Regions from separate parts of the Sporolactobacillus terrae genome, predicted to be linked through region 2. Evidence: riboswitches for the same ligand, from Rfam matches in the RefSeq annotation. Region 2 holds a riboswitch; each other region holds the start of a gene.
The links. Region 2 has a riboswitch for S-adenosylmethionine ahead of K7399_RS10315 (Fur-regulated basic protein FbpA). Riboswitches for the same ligand answer to the same signal wherever they lie in the genome.
Positions count from the first base shown of each region.

Region 1: it holds a riboswitch for S-adenosylmethionine, as region 2 does, so the genes downstream of both, K7399_RS12655 (O-acetylhomoserine aminocarboxypropyltransferase/cysteine synthase family protein) here and K7399_RS10315 (Fur-regulated basic protein FbpA) in region 2, are expected to answer to the same signal.
Region 3: it holds a riboswitch for S-adenosylmethionine, as region 2 does, so the genes downstream of both, K7399_RS11390 (PLP-dependent transferase) here and K7399_RS10315 (Fur-regulated basic protein FbpA) in region 2, are expected to answer to the same signal.

Region 1 covers NZ_CP082837.1:2,652,552-2,657,877, reverse strand. The annotation lists gene K7399_RS12660 (NAD(P)/FAD-dependent oxidoreductase) at 1-812, shown strand, start outside; gene K7399_RS12655 (O-acetylhomoserine aminocarboxypropyltransferase/cysteine synthase family protein) at 893-2,197, opposite strand; SAM riboswitch class I at 2,322-2,423, opposite strand; gene K7399_RS12650 (aldehyde dehydrogenase family protein) at 2,641-4,137, opposite strand; gene K7399_RS12645 (Gfo/Idh/MocA family protein) at 4,265-5,233, opposite strand; gene rpiA (ribose 5-phosphate isomerase A) at 5,226-5,326, opposite strand, start outside.
Region 2 covers NZ_CP082837.1:2,159,405-2,164,730, reverse strand. The annotation lists gene K7399_RS10325 (iron-containing alcohol dehydrogenase family protein) at 1-807, shown strand, start outside; gene K7399_RS10320 (amidohydrolase) at 826-2,004, shown strand; SAM riboswitch class I at 2,071-2,178, shown strand; gene K7399_RS10315 (Fur-regulated basic protein FbpA) at 2,267-2,425, shown strand; gene K7399_RS10310 (EAL domain-containing protein) at 2,465-5,026, opposite strand.
Region 3 covers NZ_CP082837.1:2,370,266-2,375,591, reverse strand. The annotation lists gene K7399_RS11415 (ABC transporter permease) at 1-57, shown strand, start outside; gene K7399_RS11410 (response regulator transcription factor) at 124-795, shown strand; gene K7399_RS11405 (sensor histidine kinase) at 804-2,126, shown strand; gene msrA (peptide-methionine (S)-S-oxide reductase MsrA) at 2,110-2,643, shown strand; gene K7399_RS11395 (helix-turn-helix transcriptional regulator) at 2,834-3,022, shown strand; SAM riboswitch class I at 3,083-3,193, shown strand; gene K7399_RS11390 (PLP-dependent transferase) at 3,296-4,417, shown strand; gene metC (cystathionine beta-lyase) at 4,410-5,326, shown strand, end outside.

The DNA of each region.
Region 1 (5,326 bases), 490 kb from region 2:
TTCCCTCCGTGATCAGAATCCGCAACCATATCGAGGAACAATTTAAAGCGTGGACTGAAGATCAGCGCTCGGATCGATTGGTGGTTGCGGTCGGGGGAGCTGGATTTACCAGTTTTGAATTTCTCGGTGAATTGACACATCGTATTCCGGAATTAATCACGCGTTATCAAGTAGATGCCAAACAGGTGCGCATTGTTTGTATTGAGCCGACGCCAAAGGCATTGCCGATGTTCAATCGACGGCTTGCTGCATACGGATCGCGCAAGCTTCGCGATCGCGGTGTTGACTTTTTAATTGGGCGTGTGTGCGGATTTGATGGAGCGAAGATTTATTATCGCACGGAGGAACATGTTCGATCGTTAAAGGCAGGGACCTTTGTTTGGACAGGCGGCGTCAGTGGGAGTGCGGTTGTCCGTGATTCAGGTTTTGAAGAGCGGCGCGGTCGCGTGCGTGTCATGGATGACCTGTCGGTTCCGGATCATCCGGAGATACTGATTATCGGTGATTGTTCCGCAGTGATTGATCCAGGCAGCGGGCAACCTTATCCGACGACTGCTCAAATCGCACTGCAACAGGCAGATTGTGCTGCCTACAATGTTAAAGCAATGCTGGATGATAGACCGACAAAGCCGTTTGTTTTCAAGTTTAAAGGGACGGTTTGTTCACTTGGACGCGATGATGCGGTTGGGGAAGTCATGGGTAAAGGGTTAAAAGGTCGTCCGGCATCCGTGATGAAAAAGGTGATTGAAAACCGTTCACTGGTAAAGATCGGCGGTGTTGAAACCATGCTGAAGAAGGGCAGATTCAGTTAGGCTGCAGTCATAATATAAGGGAGCCTGCGTATGCAGACTCCCTTATGCAATAACCCCTGTAATGTAACACATCTCTTTTTTTATTTTGCTTCTACTGTATCTGGAATTTTTGCAAGTGCTTGATCCAGATCGTAGATAATATCGTCTACGGTTTCAACGCCGATAGATACACGAATCAGTTCAGGTGTTACACCGGTAACCGCCTGTTCCTCCGGTGTCAGTTCTGCATGTGTGGTGCTTGCCGGATGAATGATCAGCGACTTCGCGTCGGCGACATTTGCCAGCAAGGAGAAGAGATTCACGTTATTAATCAGTGCTTTGCCGGCTTCACGGCCTCCTTTAACGCCGAATGTAAAGATCGAGCCGGCGCCTTTTGGGAAGTATTTTTTCGCAAGGTCGTGGTACGGGTTATCTTCTAAGTCAGGATAATTAACCCATGTGATTTTCGGATGGTTATTCAAGTATTCGGCGACCTTGCGGGCATTCTGAACATGGCGTTCTACCCGAAGCGAGAGCGATTCAAGGCCTTGCAGGAATAAGAAAGCATTTTGCGGGCTGATGGTTGCACCGGTGTTGCGCAACAGCTGAACACGCGCTTTTGCGGCAAAGGAAGCCGGAGCGAGGTCTGCGTAAACTAAACCGCCGTAGCTTTTGTCCGGTGTCGTAAAGTCCGGGAACTTGCCGCTTGCACGCCAGTCGAATTTTCCGCCGTCTACGATGATGCCGCCAATCGCAGTGCCATGACCGCCAATGAATTTTGTAGCGGAATGTACAACAACATCGGCGCCAAATTCAATCGGACGAACAAGGTAAGGTGTACCGAATGTGTTATCGACGATCAGTGGAATATTGTATTCATGAGCAATGTTCGCAACGGCTTCAATATCAAGGATGTTGATTTTCGGATTTCCGATTGTTTCACCGTAAAGCGCTTTGGTATTATCCTGAATCGCATTGCGGAAGTTTTCCGGATCATCCGGATCAACGAAGGTAACATCGATGCCGAGCTTTTTCAAGGTCACGTTAAACAATTCGTAGGTTCCGCCGTACAATGTCGACGCTGCAACAATGTGATCGCCGCTGTTTGCAACATTTAAGATCGAATAGGTGATTGCTGCGAGTCCTGAAGCGGTTGCTAGTGCGGCAGATCCGCCTTCAAGCTGAGCGACACGCTGTTCAAAGACATCCTCGGTAGGATTCATAATTCGTGCATACACGTTACCCGGTCGTTTCAGTTGGAAAAAATCGGCTGCTTCATCCGCATCTTTAAAAACAAACGATGTTGTTTGATAAATCGGCACTGCACGTGCGCCTGTTGCAGGATCAGGCACCTGTCCTGCGTGGACCTGCAGCGTTTCAAATCCGTACTTGTGTTCTTCTGCCATGTGAATCGCTCCCTTTGTTCATTTCGAGTACATTAAATAAAATCTTAGAAGAAGGTGCGTGAGCAGATGATGAAAAAGCCGCTTCTCGCAGACTATTGAGAAGCGGCTTATATCGCCGATGCTAGTCTTATCTGCCAGAAATTAATCTGCTGGAATTAACACCATACACCGATGTGCTGGTTGTCGGGCTTCTCAGGGCCAGTCCCTCCGCCGCTCTTGATAAGATTCATTTAATTGAGTTAAGTTTAGCTTCGCCCAAGGGGTTTGTCAAGATAAAATAAGTAAAAAGATCGGAATAATTATATTTAAGAAAACTCAGTTGCCGATGCACTGTTCAATTGCGTGACCACGCGGCCTATCGGTTCTGAATGGCAAAAAAGAGGGTCTCAGTGTCCAAAGACAGGATGAGACCCTCTTTTTAAAATGCACTGTAATGCTCAAAATTAATAAAGACCGTCGACGTCTTCCTTGGTGCTGATATAAATATTCTTGGTTTGCGTGTATGCATCGAGAATGCTCTTGTATGTTTCGCGTCCGATTCCGGATTTCTTATAGCCGCCAAACGGAGCGCCGGCAGGGAGCTGGTTGTAGGTGTTGACCCACATGCGTCCGGTGCGTACGCCGCGAGCGACACGCAATGCTTTGTTAATATCCTTTGTCCAAACCGCGCCGCCGAGCCCGTAATCCGATTCGTTCGCCAGTTTAATTACTTCATCGGCATCTTTAAATTTAATGACAGTTGCAACCGGTCCAAAGATTTCTTCCTGGGCAATACGCATGGTGTTCTTTGCATCTGCAAGCAAGGTTGGCGCCATGAATACCCCTTTATCTAGGTTGTTGTCTGTCAGCTGGCAGCCGCCGGTAACAAGTTTTGCGCCTTCGTCCTGACCGATTTTTACGTAATCAAGAATTTGACTCAATTGATGTTTGTTGACTTGAGCGCCCATTTGTACGCCATCTTCCCAAGGGAGACCGACTTTTACTTTTTCGAATGCTTCTTTCAAAGCGGCTACAAATTTATCATAAATCCCTTCCTGAATGAAGATTCGAGAACCGGCGCAGCATACTTGACCTTGGTTGAATAGAATACCGAGTTGTGCGCCTTCAATGGCACGTTCCCAAGGGGCATCATCGAAGAAGATGTTTGCCGATTTGCCGCCGAGTTCGAGTGTTGCCGGAATGAGCCGTTTTGCGGCTGCTTCGGCAACCTCATAACCAATCTGGGTCGACCCGGTAAACGCAAGTTTAGCAAATCCTTCGTGGTGCAGCATGTAGTCGCCTGAATCCGATCCGCGTCCGGTGATGACGTTCACAACACCAGCAGGAAGCGCTTGATCAAGGAGCTTCGCGAGTTCAAGCAAACTGAGCGATGTTGAGGACGATGGATGGATTACAACCGTATTCCCCGCAGCAATCGCCGGGGCAATCTTCCAAGCTGCCATCAGCAATGGGAAATTCCAAGGGATGACTTGGCCGACAACCCCTAATGATTCTTTTAAGTTAATTGTTAATGTATTTTCATCCAGAGCGTTTGCTGTGCCTTCTTCAGAGCGGATGACGCCTGCGAAATAGCGGAAGTGATCTGCACTAGCCGGAACATCAATGTTTGTTGTTTCCCGGAGCGGTTTGCCGTTATCCAACGTTTCAACAAGTGCAAGATGTTCGGTATTTTCGTCGATCAGATCGGCAATTTTCAGCAGGATGGCGCTTTTTTCCTGAACGCTGGTGTCTTTCCATGTTTCAAAAGCCTTTGTCGCTGCTTCAACTGCAGCGTCTACATCGGCATGGCTAGCGTCAACGAATTCAGTCAGCTTTTCGCCGTTGCTTGGGTTATAGCTTGCGATCTTTTTGCCTTCCGTGCCTGTGACCCATTTTCCTCCAATATATAATTTGTATTCTGAATCTACTGCGTGTTCCAGGACTGTGTCTTGAATGCTCATTGCACATCTTCCCTTCAAGTCAGAATTTAGTGTAATTAATATCACAGGTATATTGTAATACAGACATATAAAAATTAAAAAGAAAACGCTCTCTTATTTTAAAAACTATGATTTGAGCGAATCTGCCTCATTCAAATGGATAACGGATTCCCCATTGATCACGGATGTTGGTCATCATCTGCATGACATCGTTTGTCAGACGCGCAGTCTGTTCCGTGATCGCTCCGCTGACCGCAGCATTCATGTGATCATATTCATAAACCATTGCTTTTGCAGTACTGCCGGCTTTGATCACTTCCGTGCGACCATCCGGATAAGTGATGGTTGCTTGGTCTGCTCTTGGAAAGTTGTCCACGGTAATGTAGGCTTTATCGCCGGTCACAATACCACGTTTCGGCAGCTTTGCGCGCATGGTTAAAGTGACGACCGCCATCTCGTCATCCGGATTTTTTAAAATAATTCCCGATTGTTCATCGACACCGGTCTCAAACGGTTTAACCGTTGTTAAGATTTCATCAGGCTGACTGGTTAAGAAGAAGCGTGCAAAGGAGAGCGCATAGGTGCCGATGTCGAGCAAGGCGCCGCCGGCAAGATCCTTATTAAGGAAACGGTTCGAGACATCGTAGGGTTTCAGGCTGCCGAAGGTGACGTTGACCATTTTCAGGTTTCCAATTGCACCATTTGCGATCAGTTCTTTTATTTTTTGATAAAGCGGCATATGGTAAATGGTCATCGCTTCCGCGACAATCAGTCCTTTTTTCTGTGCCAAAGCCAGAACCGGATCCAGTTGTCTGCTGCTTACGGTGATCGCTTTCTCGCAGAGTACATGCTTACCGTTTTCCAGACATTGAAGCAGGTAGTCATAGTGATGGGAGTGCGGGGTTGCCAGATAAATAATATCAATTGCCGGGTCATGCAGCAGATCGCTGTAGCTCCCGTAAGCATGCTTGATGTTGTGCTGATCGGCAAAGGCTTGAGCACGTTCAAGATGACGTGAGCCAACTCCGTAAATTTCACGACCGTTTGCTTGCAGCGTTTGTGCAAATTCAGATGCGATGGCCCCGGGACCAATGATGGCCCAATTCGGTTCAGTCATGGATTGTCACCTCTTGAGTTGATTTGTTCAGCCACTTTATGCTGTTTTCACCGGCGATCAGTGCCTTGGTTGCAACATTAACGAACAAAGATG
Region 2 (5,326 bases):
CGGCTGCGCGCGCAGTACATCTGCATTCCGACCGTTCTGGGTACGTGTTCCGCCTATACACCACTGGCCATCATCTACAATCAAAAGCATGAGCATGTCGGCCGCGATCATTTTCAAGAAACCGCCTATGCCGTGCTCGTCGATTTATCCTTACTCATTGATTCACCAAAGGATTATTATATTGCCGGGATTGGCGATACATTAGCCAAGTGGTATGAAGCAGAGGCGATTCGGAAAGATGAGAGTCAGCAAAACGATCCCTTTGTTTCACTTGGACTAAGTGCAGCTCTGCAGACAAAAAAGTTGCTGCTTCAGTATTCCGAAGAAGCGGTAACAAGCATGGAACGCCACCAAATCAGTCCGGCCTTCCGAATTATCTCTGATGTTATTGTCGGAATTTCCGGAACGGTCGGCAGTTTCGCCCGCGATTATGGGCGCGCTTCCGGTGCCCATGCGATTCATAATGCGATGATCAAGATCCAAGGCATGAGCCGCTACCAGCATGGCATCAAGGTCGCATATGGGTTGCTTGTCCTGCTTGCCACATTGGGACAGCATGCGGAAGTGCGCAAGCTGCTGCCTTTTTATAGGCGAGTTGGTCTCATTGACGCATTGGAGCAGTTCAGACTGAAGAATGTCAATGAGGCGAAGCAAATTCTGGCCAAAGAATGCGTGGAGACGGAGATTGGTTTCCGTTTTGTCTTCAAAACATTTGATGAAGCGTTTATTCTGAATGCATTAAATCAGGTGGAGACGCTTGCAAACGAAAGCAGCGATGCAACGCTTACGCCGCAGTCTCGATCATAAGGCAGATGAATAGAAAAGATGAGCCAAATTTTAGATGAAGAAACAACATATCTCACGCTTTTTAAAACATTGCATCAGCACCCGGAACGATCGCTGCACGAGCATGAAACAACCAATCTGATTAAAAAAAGGCTTCAGGACCTTTCCATTTCGCTAAGGGAGAGCCATCTTGAAACGGGAGTTTTCGCCGATATCTCAGGTGATCCGGACGGTCCGGCTATCGGACTTCGCGCGGATATTGATGCCTTGCCGATCCTTGAACAAACCGATCTGCCTTATAAGTCGCAAAATGACGGTGTCATGCATGCCTGTGGCCATGATTTTCATACAACCGCTTTGCTTTGGGCTGCCGATCTGTTAAAGCAAAATCAGCCGAAACTCCCGGGTACGGTTCGGTTGATTTTCCAGCCTGCTGAAGAAGCGGGACACGGAGGGCTTAAGGTGGTTAATGACGGTCAGCTCAAAGGACTTCGTGCGGTGATCGGCGTGCATAATAAACCGGATCTGCCGGTAGGAACGATTGGCATCAAATCCGGTCCGTTAATGGCTGCTTGCGATAAGTTTAAAGTTACATTTCATGGCATTGGCGGACATGCAGCGATTCCTGAACGCACGCGAGATGCGATCGTTGCTGCCTCATCGTTCATTCAAACGGTGCAATCGATTGTCAGCCGCAACATCACCCCGAAGCATGAAGCAGTGGTGAGTGTCACAAGTATTCACGGCGGCGATGTCTGGAATGTGCTGCCTGAAGCAGTTGAACTGTTGGGTACGGTACGCACTTTTTATGATGAGGACCGCGTGTTAATCATTGACCGATTTGAAGCAATTGCTGCTGGACTTCAACATGCGTACAATGTGCAGGTTCAGGTTGAGTGGGGGCAAGGCACGCCTTCAGTATTTAATAATGAAACAATAGCGAAGATCATTTACGATGCAAACAAAGCGGAGACTAACGTGGTTACCCCAGACTTATCGGTGGCCGGCGATGACTTCTCATGTTTCCAGCGTGAAGTTCCGGGCGTATTTGCCTTTATTGGGTCGAATGGACCGGAGGACTGGCATCATCCTGCGTTCCGTGTTGATCCTGCCGGAATTCAAACAGCAGCCACCTTCTACTACCGATCGGCTATCGCTGTTCTGCAAGCATTAAAAGATGAAGAAAGACCCGAACCGTCGCTGCCTGATGAACGTTAGCAAAGCATGCACATTGTAAACGACAGATCTGTGATCACCACCAAAAGAATAGCCATGATTCAGTCATGCTTATCCAGAGAGGCGGAGGGATTGGCCCTGCGAAGCCTCAGCAACCGACCCACACGTGGCACGGTGCTAATTCCACAAGCAGAATACGTTGCTTGAAGATAAGTCGAGGACACGATCGAATAAAAACCTGCTTCCTCCTCTTAGACGTGAAGGGAAAGCAGGTTTTAATTTTTTGTAAGGAGTGGTCAGCATCATGAATAGTGCGCTTCGAAAGACCGTTGAAAACAGGCGTGAACAATTAATTGAACGGTTGATTGCCCATCATGTCTACAAGAAAAATGGAAAGCATCTCTTTGAATTATCCTTATCAGAACTCGAACATGAATATAAACAGGTGCAGAAGCGCGCTTAAATTCATGGATTCACGCACCATGGCATGGTCGGCTTTTTCTTACCGTGAATCCTTTACGTTTGAGAAAAAGTCGAACTTGTCCGTCGTTACGAAATCAGGATTGGGAGTAGGCGAAGCGGTTTTGAGCATATGTGCCAAACGATTGAGCTGCTGCGAGAGGAGTGTCCGCTCCTTCTCACTCATGTTAAATACGAACCCGTACTGGAAAATCTCTGTTTTGAGTTCCTTCGCCCAAACGACTGAACCATAGAATGTAGCTGCCTTCCCAAGAATCGTTGTTTCTATTTTTAAGATCATTGAGGAATCAATCCCGAACCGTAAATCCGATAAGAAGCGCAATCCGCCCAGCCCGATATTTTCAATTAAAATACGCGATTGCCCGAGACGAACCGTTTGACCATGGAAATGATCTAATGTGACGGACGCTTTTAACGGCGATTTAAGGGCGACTCTAAAGAACTTACGCCTATTTTTATGAGGCTTTCTTTGAGCATGTCGGCTTATGTCGGCGGAACGGCCACGTTGTTTGCGCACAAATTTGGCAAACTGGTCGGCCGGTATGGGTCTAGAAAATAAATAACCTTGTACGACATCACATTTGATTTCTTTCAGCAACTGCAGCTGTTCTTGCGTTTCGACTCCTTCTGCGACTACGCGCATGTTCAAATGGTGAGCGAGATCGATGATTGATTGCGTAATAAACCGAGAGCTGTTATCGCCAGTTGCATTCAAGTCATCAATAAACGATTTATCAATTTTCAGCGTATCGATCTTGCCTTTGAATCGTTTCAGATAAGAAAGCGATGAGTAGCCGGTGCCGAAGTCGTCAAGATGAATGCCAATTCCGTTTGCTCTGAGGCCATCTAAAATCGAAAGAACCGTTGCTTCATTTTCAAGAAGCGAGGTCTCCACAATCTCAACTTCCAAATTGTGCGGGTCCAGTTTTGTTTGATTTAAAATTTCCAGAATACGTGTAACGAGGTCGTTTTCTAGAAAACGATACGCCGTTAAATTGACGGAAATTGGGAGTTCGGGTAGTCCAGCTTCCTGCCAAGCCTTATTTTGGCGACATGCCGTCTCCTCGATCCAGCGGTCGATTTGACGCATAACGCCGATTTCTTCTGCAAGCGGGATGAATTCCGTTGGTGATACAAGCCCCCATTTTGGGTGATTCCAGCGGATCAGTGCCTCAGCGCCCACAATTTGATTGGTAAAGAGATCGACCTTGGGCTGATAATATAAGTCGAATTGATGCAAATCGAGTGAATTTCTCAAGTCTGACTCTAAGGTGAACCGCTTGTAGCCAGTGATATCCATCGTGGATGTGAAGATCCGGTAACGGTTATGTTTGTCTTTCTGTGCCCAATGAAGTGCAGCGTCGGCATGTTTCATTAAAGTTGTGCCATCATCGCCATCATCAGGAAAGATACTGATCCCAAGATTGAGTGAAACCGGGATCCGGTAATCGTTAATGAGGAACGGTTCGTCAAATGCGCTGACCATGGTTTCTGCGAGATTGACGACCGTTGGATAGAAGACATTTGGACAGAGAATGAGAAACTCATCGGCACTGATTCGGGCGATAAAATGACGCACATCAAGTAAAGCTCTCAGTTTTTTCGCAAACTGTTTTAGCAATTCATCACCGGTCGGATGGCCTAATGTATCATTGATGTATTTAAAACGCTCCAGATCCAAATACATTACAGCCAGATTCTGGTGCAGCGAGTTGCTGACAATCAATTCCTGTTCCAGTTTTTTGCGGAAAAATCTGCTGTTAGGCAGATCGGTTAATTCGTCATGATTAATCAGGTATTTGGTTAACGCTTCTGCTTCTTTGCGTTTGGTTACGTCTTGAATACTGCCGATAAACGTTGCTTTGTCGCGATAGATAATTTTCTTAATCGAGCAATCAAAGTGATGCATCTCACCATCTCTGATCTTTCGAAATGAAAAATCGATGCCTTTCTCTCCAGCGACTAATTGATCGGTAATGGATCGAACGTTCGATTGATCATCCGGATGCAGCACATCAAGAATGCATGCATCTCCTGCGAGCTCTGGTTCAAGAAATGCATAGAGTTGCGGATTCCCATAAATGAGTTTTTTTCCTTGAAAAATAAAGATCGCAAAAGAAGCACTGTCTGTGATGCTTTTGAAGAGTATTTCCGATTCGATAAGCGATTGCTTCAAACGATTGGTTTGCGTCACATCGGTTGCAACCGCAAACATGCCAATCACTTTATTCTCAGACGTAGTCGGGAGCATCGTTAAATGGACATCGAAACGCCTGCCGTTCTTGTGCACGAAAACGGAATTTAGGTACTGCTTCTCACCAAGCAGCACCCTCTGATAAGCAGTGGTGAATGAGGGAATTTGTTCATCTGCCAGAAACTGATCCATTTTCTTTAAGATGATCTCATTGACCGGATAGCCAATAAACTTAGAAAAGCGTTTGTTTGGTAAAGCGATGACTCCATTCACATCCATATAGAAAATGAGATCAGGGCTGTTGTCAAATAATGAACGATAAAATAAATCAGGATACTGGGCGGTATCCCCATTCTGATGATCTGCACACTGCTTTTGATCGTTATGCATGGTCGCGGGCCTCCGTAATTCGCATGAATGTCACTCGGTTTCATGATTCATTATTTTTTTTTGTGATATAAAGATAATAGTATAAATGGCTTATTTTGACTATCGAAGAATGTTGAAATAGAAATTTTTTATCAGTAAAAGCAGTGCCGTGATGAACCACTGGTGCTGCACAGGTAACAAGCGCGTCTTTTTCTATAGAAGAATCACGTGCGGATGATCCCTATTGATCCGGCGAATACGGAACAAATTGCCTCCCCTTTCGATACGATAGCCACAATGTATACGGTTTCATCGAATGGT
Region 3 (5,326 bases), 210 kb from region 2:
TTCCCGGCATACAAAGCATCAAAACTTAAACCGATTGACGCGTTGCGTACGGAGTGAACGTGTTTCACCTTTTGACAATTCTGTGTAAAATAAAGGGTATGAGGGATGAATGGTGGGAGAAGCATGAGGCTGTTGGCTGTTGAAGATAACACCTATCTACGTCAAGAAATTGTCCGCCTGCTGCAAGAGGACTATACGGTTGACTCAGCAGAAGACGGCGATGAAGCGCTGTATCAGGCGGAACAGAATATCTATGATGCGATCATACTCGATGTGATGCTGCCGGGACTGGACGGCTTTGAGGTTACGGAACAGATCCGTAAAAAAGGGGTCGAAACACCGATTATTTTTCTGACGGCACGCGATGCGGTGGATGATCGCGTCAAGGGGCTGAACCTCGGCGGCGATGACTATATCGTTAAGCCGTTCCAAAATCAGGAATTGAAAGCCAGAATCGCAGCGATTTTGCGCCGGAGTTCACCGATGTCGCTCGACCACATCCTCCGCTATAAAGGCATTGCAATTGATAACAAACGTAAACAGATCAAGGTGGATGGCGATCTGCTTTCTTTCACGACAAAGCAATATGATCTGCTCGAATATTTGGTACAGAACGAGGATCAAATTCTTACACGAGAGCAGATTTTTGACCGGATCTGGGGTTTTGATTCGGATACAACCGTGGGCATAGTCGAAGTGTACATCCACCAACTGCGCAAAAAACTGAAAAAGTATGCCTATGACGCCGACATCCACACCGTGCGCGGCATCGGCTATATGCTGACGGATAAGTGAGTGAATCCATGGATCTTTTTCGAAAAACACTCATCAAACTGACCATTTTAAATGCTGCGCTTCTGATTTTACTTCTTAGCTTATTAGGCGGAACGATCTACTTTTACGAGAAAAATGTAACCTTTCGAAACAGTGATCAAGCTTTGATGAAATCCGTTGACAGTCCTGACGTCCCAAGAATGAACCAAAGACCCATGCCGGGCGGCGGAATGGTCGAGCAGCGCCTGCGCAATCCAAGACTCTATTGGGTCATTGTTAATGCGAAGAATGAACAAAAAAAATCCAGTCTGGATTTTGCTGAGGGCACCCAAGTTTCCAAGCAGTTTTTCAAACCTTTTTTAACCGCAACATCAGAAAATAGTGTTGAACAGCGAGTGGATGACAATTATTACCATTTACTCGTCAGAAAAGCAGATATCGATGGACAAGCCTTTAAAGTTATTTTTATTAACGATGTGACTGCGGAAAAGAATCTCTTAAACACCCTTCAGATGATTATTTTGTTAGGGCTTGCCATTGGCGCTTTTGTGTCGATCATTGCCGGCTACTTTCTGGCGTGGCGTGCGCTTCAGCCGATTGAAAAGGCGTGGAATCGACAAAATCGGTTTGTCGCCGATGCGTCTCATGAGTTGCGTACGCCGCTTTCAATCATTCAATTGAAAATCGAAGGACTGTTGCGGCAACCGCGGCAAAAAGTGCAGGAATCCGGCGAGGACATTGCAGTGATGCTTGATGAGACACGCCGCCTCTCCAAGCTTGTCGGCAATTTACTGACCCTTGCCCGTAGTGATGCCAACCGTCTTGAAGTCACACTCGCGCCGTTTGACCTAAAGGCAATGATTAAAAAGGTAACAGAGCCATTCTCGGAGATGGCTGAATTTGAAGAGAAAGCATTTTCACTTGAAGTATCGGAAGATCCCATTTATATTAATGGGGATGAACAGCGTGCGCATCAGCTGCTCGTTATTCTACTCGATAATGCGATGAAATTCACATCGAAAAATGGAGCGATTCAAGTGGCTTGCTCGCGTGAAAACAAATTTGCCAAGCTGACCATATCGGATAGCGGCTGCGGACTTTCTGAGAAAGAACTCCCGCATATTTTCGATCGGTTCTATCAGGTCGATCAATCGCGAACGGAACGAAAAGGGACCGGTCTCGGGCTGTCGATCGCCGATTGGATCGTCAGCAAACATCGTGGCAAAATCGAAGTAGAAAGCGAGCTGGGCAAAGGGACAACCTTTACGGTACGGCTGCCATTAATGAAAAACGAGCCGGAGATTGAGCGCAACGCGCAAGGAGAGGATGCGGAACATGACGAAAAAGCTTGAGAAGGCCACGTTCGCCGGAGGCTGTTTCTGGTGCATGGTCAAGCCTTTTGATACATTGCCGGGCATCGAATCGGTGGTTTCCGGTTATACAGGCGGAACCGTTGAGAATCCGACCTATGAACAAGTGAAAACAGGGACAACCGGCCATATGGAAGCCATTCAGGTCATCTTTGATCCAACGCTGTTTCCTTATGAAAAACTGCTTGAGCTTTACTGGACACAGGTTGATCCAACCGATGATGAGGGACAATTCTTTGATCGCGGCTCTAATTACCGAACCGCGATTTTTTATCATAATGCGGAGCAAAAGGGGCTGGCGGAGCAATCGAAAGCAGTCCTGGCAGCAAGTGGACGCTTCCACAAGCCGATTGTGACGCGGATTCTTCCGGAAGCGCCGTTTTATCCGGCCGAGGAAGAACATCAGAAATTTTACAGGAAACACCCGGACCGCTATAAAGCTGAACGTGAGGAGTCCGGACGCGATGCGTTTATTAAGAAAACGTGGGGGAATGAGTAATCAGAGTGGCTTATTCATGACGTTGCGGAAAACCACAAAAAGTCGTCCATCACGCAGGGAGGAAGCGGATGGATTACTTTTTGTTTTCTTTTTAAGACCCAAATCACGTGCAAATTAATCAATCGTGCTGCAGCGTTAAGGAAAGCGTTAAATCCGTGCTTTCCTTAGACCAATTCAAAAGCTCAAGAATTTGTCCCTTCTTAAGTGCAAACGAAACGCTTTACGCTTGTCACAGGATGAGCTAGGGAAGAAATGCCAAGTGTCACGGCAAACAATTAATGCCATTGAAAATAATAAGTATGATCCGACATTAAAACTAGCGTTTAAGCTGGCAGATGTATTAGGAACCTCGGTGGATCATTTATTTGATCATGAATAAAGTCTTGAAAAAATCGCGACAGTCATGTAAACTATTTAACAACTAAACAAGATGTTTTGATTCTTATCAAGAGAAGCCGAGGGACTGGCCCGATGAAGCTTCAGCAACCGTCGCGTATGTGCGACAAGGTGCTAATTCCAGCAGACGGCAACGCAGTCTGAGGGATAAGAAGATACATGGCGGATAAAGCCTTCTTCTTATCGAAGAAGGCTTTTTTAATACGCTTTTTTGGCACATGAGTTGGAACTTGATATTTTTTGGGAGGCATGTAGCATGGCGTCATATCAAACAGAAACAAAGCTCGCACAAATTGGCAATGGCTTTGATGAACTTGGGGCGGTGAATACACCAATCTATTTATCGACTGCCTACAAGCATGAAGGAATCGGAATTTCAAAAGGCTTCGACTACACGCGGACCGGCAATCCGACACGTTCAATTCTCGAAAAAGCGATTGCCGATGTTGAAGGCGGTCAAGAAGGTTTTGCCTGCAGCTCGGGAATGAGTGCCATCCAACTGGTGTTCCAGTTATTCAGCAGTGGTGATCATATTATTGCGTCACGAGACTTGTACGGCGGCACTTTTCGTCTCTTTGACATTCTCAAGGAGCAGTATCATCTTTCATTTTCCTACTGGGACGGCGAAAACCTTGATGAATTGACTGATCTTGTCTGTCCGGAGACGAAAGCGATCTTTATCGAGACGCCAACCAATCCGCTGATGCACGAGGTTGATTTGTCGGCGATTGCCAAAATCACAAAGCAAAACGATTTGCTGTTGATCGTGGACAATACGTTTTATACGCCAATCCTGCAGCGACCGATTGAACAAGGTGCCGATCTTGTTGTACACAGCGCGACCAAGTATTTAGCCGGACACAATGATGTGCTGGCCGGTCTTGTTGTCTCGAACGTCACGAAGGTGACTGAGAAACTGCGTCTCTACCATAACGGCTGCGGCGCCGTCCTTGATCCATTTTCTTCTTGGTTGGTGATTCGTGGATTGAAGACCCTTGCTTTGCGGATACGCCAGCACCAAGACAATGCGCGTAGAATTGTCACTTATCTTGAAGAACAGCCGTTTGTGACGAAGGTGCTCTACCCGGGAAAAGGCGGCATGGTCAGCTTTGAATTAACCTCACCGAAGCAGATTGAACCGTTCCTGACTGCGCTAAATCTGATTACCTTCGCGGAAAGTCTCGGCGGAGTCGAAAGCTTGATTACTTATCCGGCAACGCAAACCCATGCGGATATTCCTGAAGCACTGCGCTTGAAATACGGTTTGTCCAATTCGCTGCTGCGTCTATCAACTGGTATTGAACATTCGGACGACTTGATTGCCGATCTTGATCAAGCCTTTGAATCTTTGAAAGTAGGAGTGGTTGAACATGAGTGAGTCGGTACAGTTTTCAACGAAATTGATTAAAGAGACCGTTGCGGTTGATCCGCAAACCGGTGCGGCGAATGTACCGGTGTATCTCTCGTCAACCTTCCATCAAAAGGATTTTGATCATTTTGGAAAATACGATTATACCCGCTCTGGAAACCCAACCCGCGAAGCGCTTGAAGATGCAATAGCAGCGCTTGAAGGCGGCGAACGCGGCTTTGCTTTTGCCTCAGGTATGGCAGCAATTTCAACTGCATTTTTACTTCTGTCTGCAGGCGATCATGTCGTTGTTCCGAAAAATGTTTATGGCGGAACGTTTCGCATCTTGACTCAGGTGCTTGGCCGATTTGGTATCGCTCATACGTTTGTCGACACGACAGACCTTGAAGAGGTCGAGCAGGCGATCCGTCCGAATACGAAGGTAATCTATGTGGAGACGCCATCGAATCCCACTTTGCGCGTGACCGATATCCGCGCAATTGCTCAACTTGCGAAAGCACATCGATGTTTGACTTTTGTCGATAATACATTTATGACGCCGGTGTTCCAGCGCCCGCTCGATCTGGGTGCTGATCTGGTACTGCACAGTGCGACGAAATTTATTTCCGGACATAGCGATGTGGTTGCTGGGCTTGCTGTTGCCGCTTCTAAGGAAATTGCCGACAAGATTTACTTCCTTCAAAACGCGCTTGGCGCGGTGCTCGGTGTTCAGGATTCATGGCTGCTGCTCCGCGGACTGAAGACGCTTGATGTCCGCATTCGTAAATCGGCGGAGTCGGCGCAGCGCATTGCCGAATTTTTTGAAGTACGGCCTGAGGTGAAGCGCGTTTTTTATCCGGGACTCGCCGATCATCCAGGGGCAGCACTGCATGCTCGGCAGGCCTCTTCCGGCGGCGCGGTGCTTTCCTTTGAACTCAA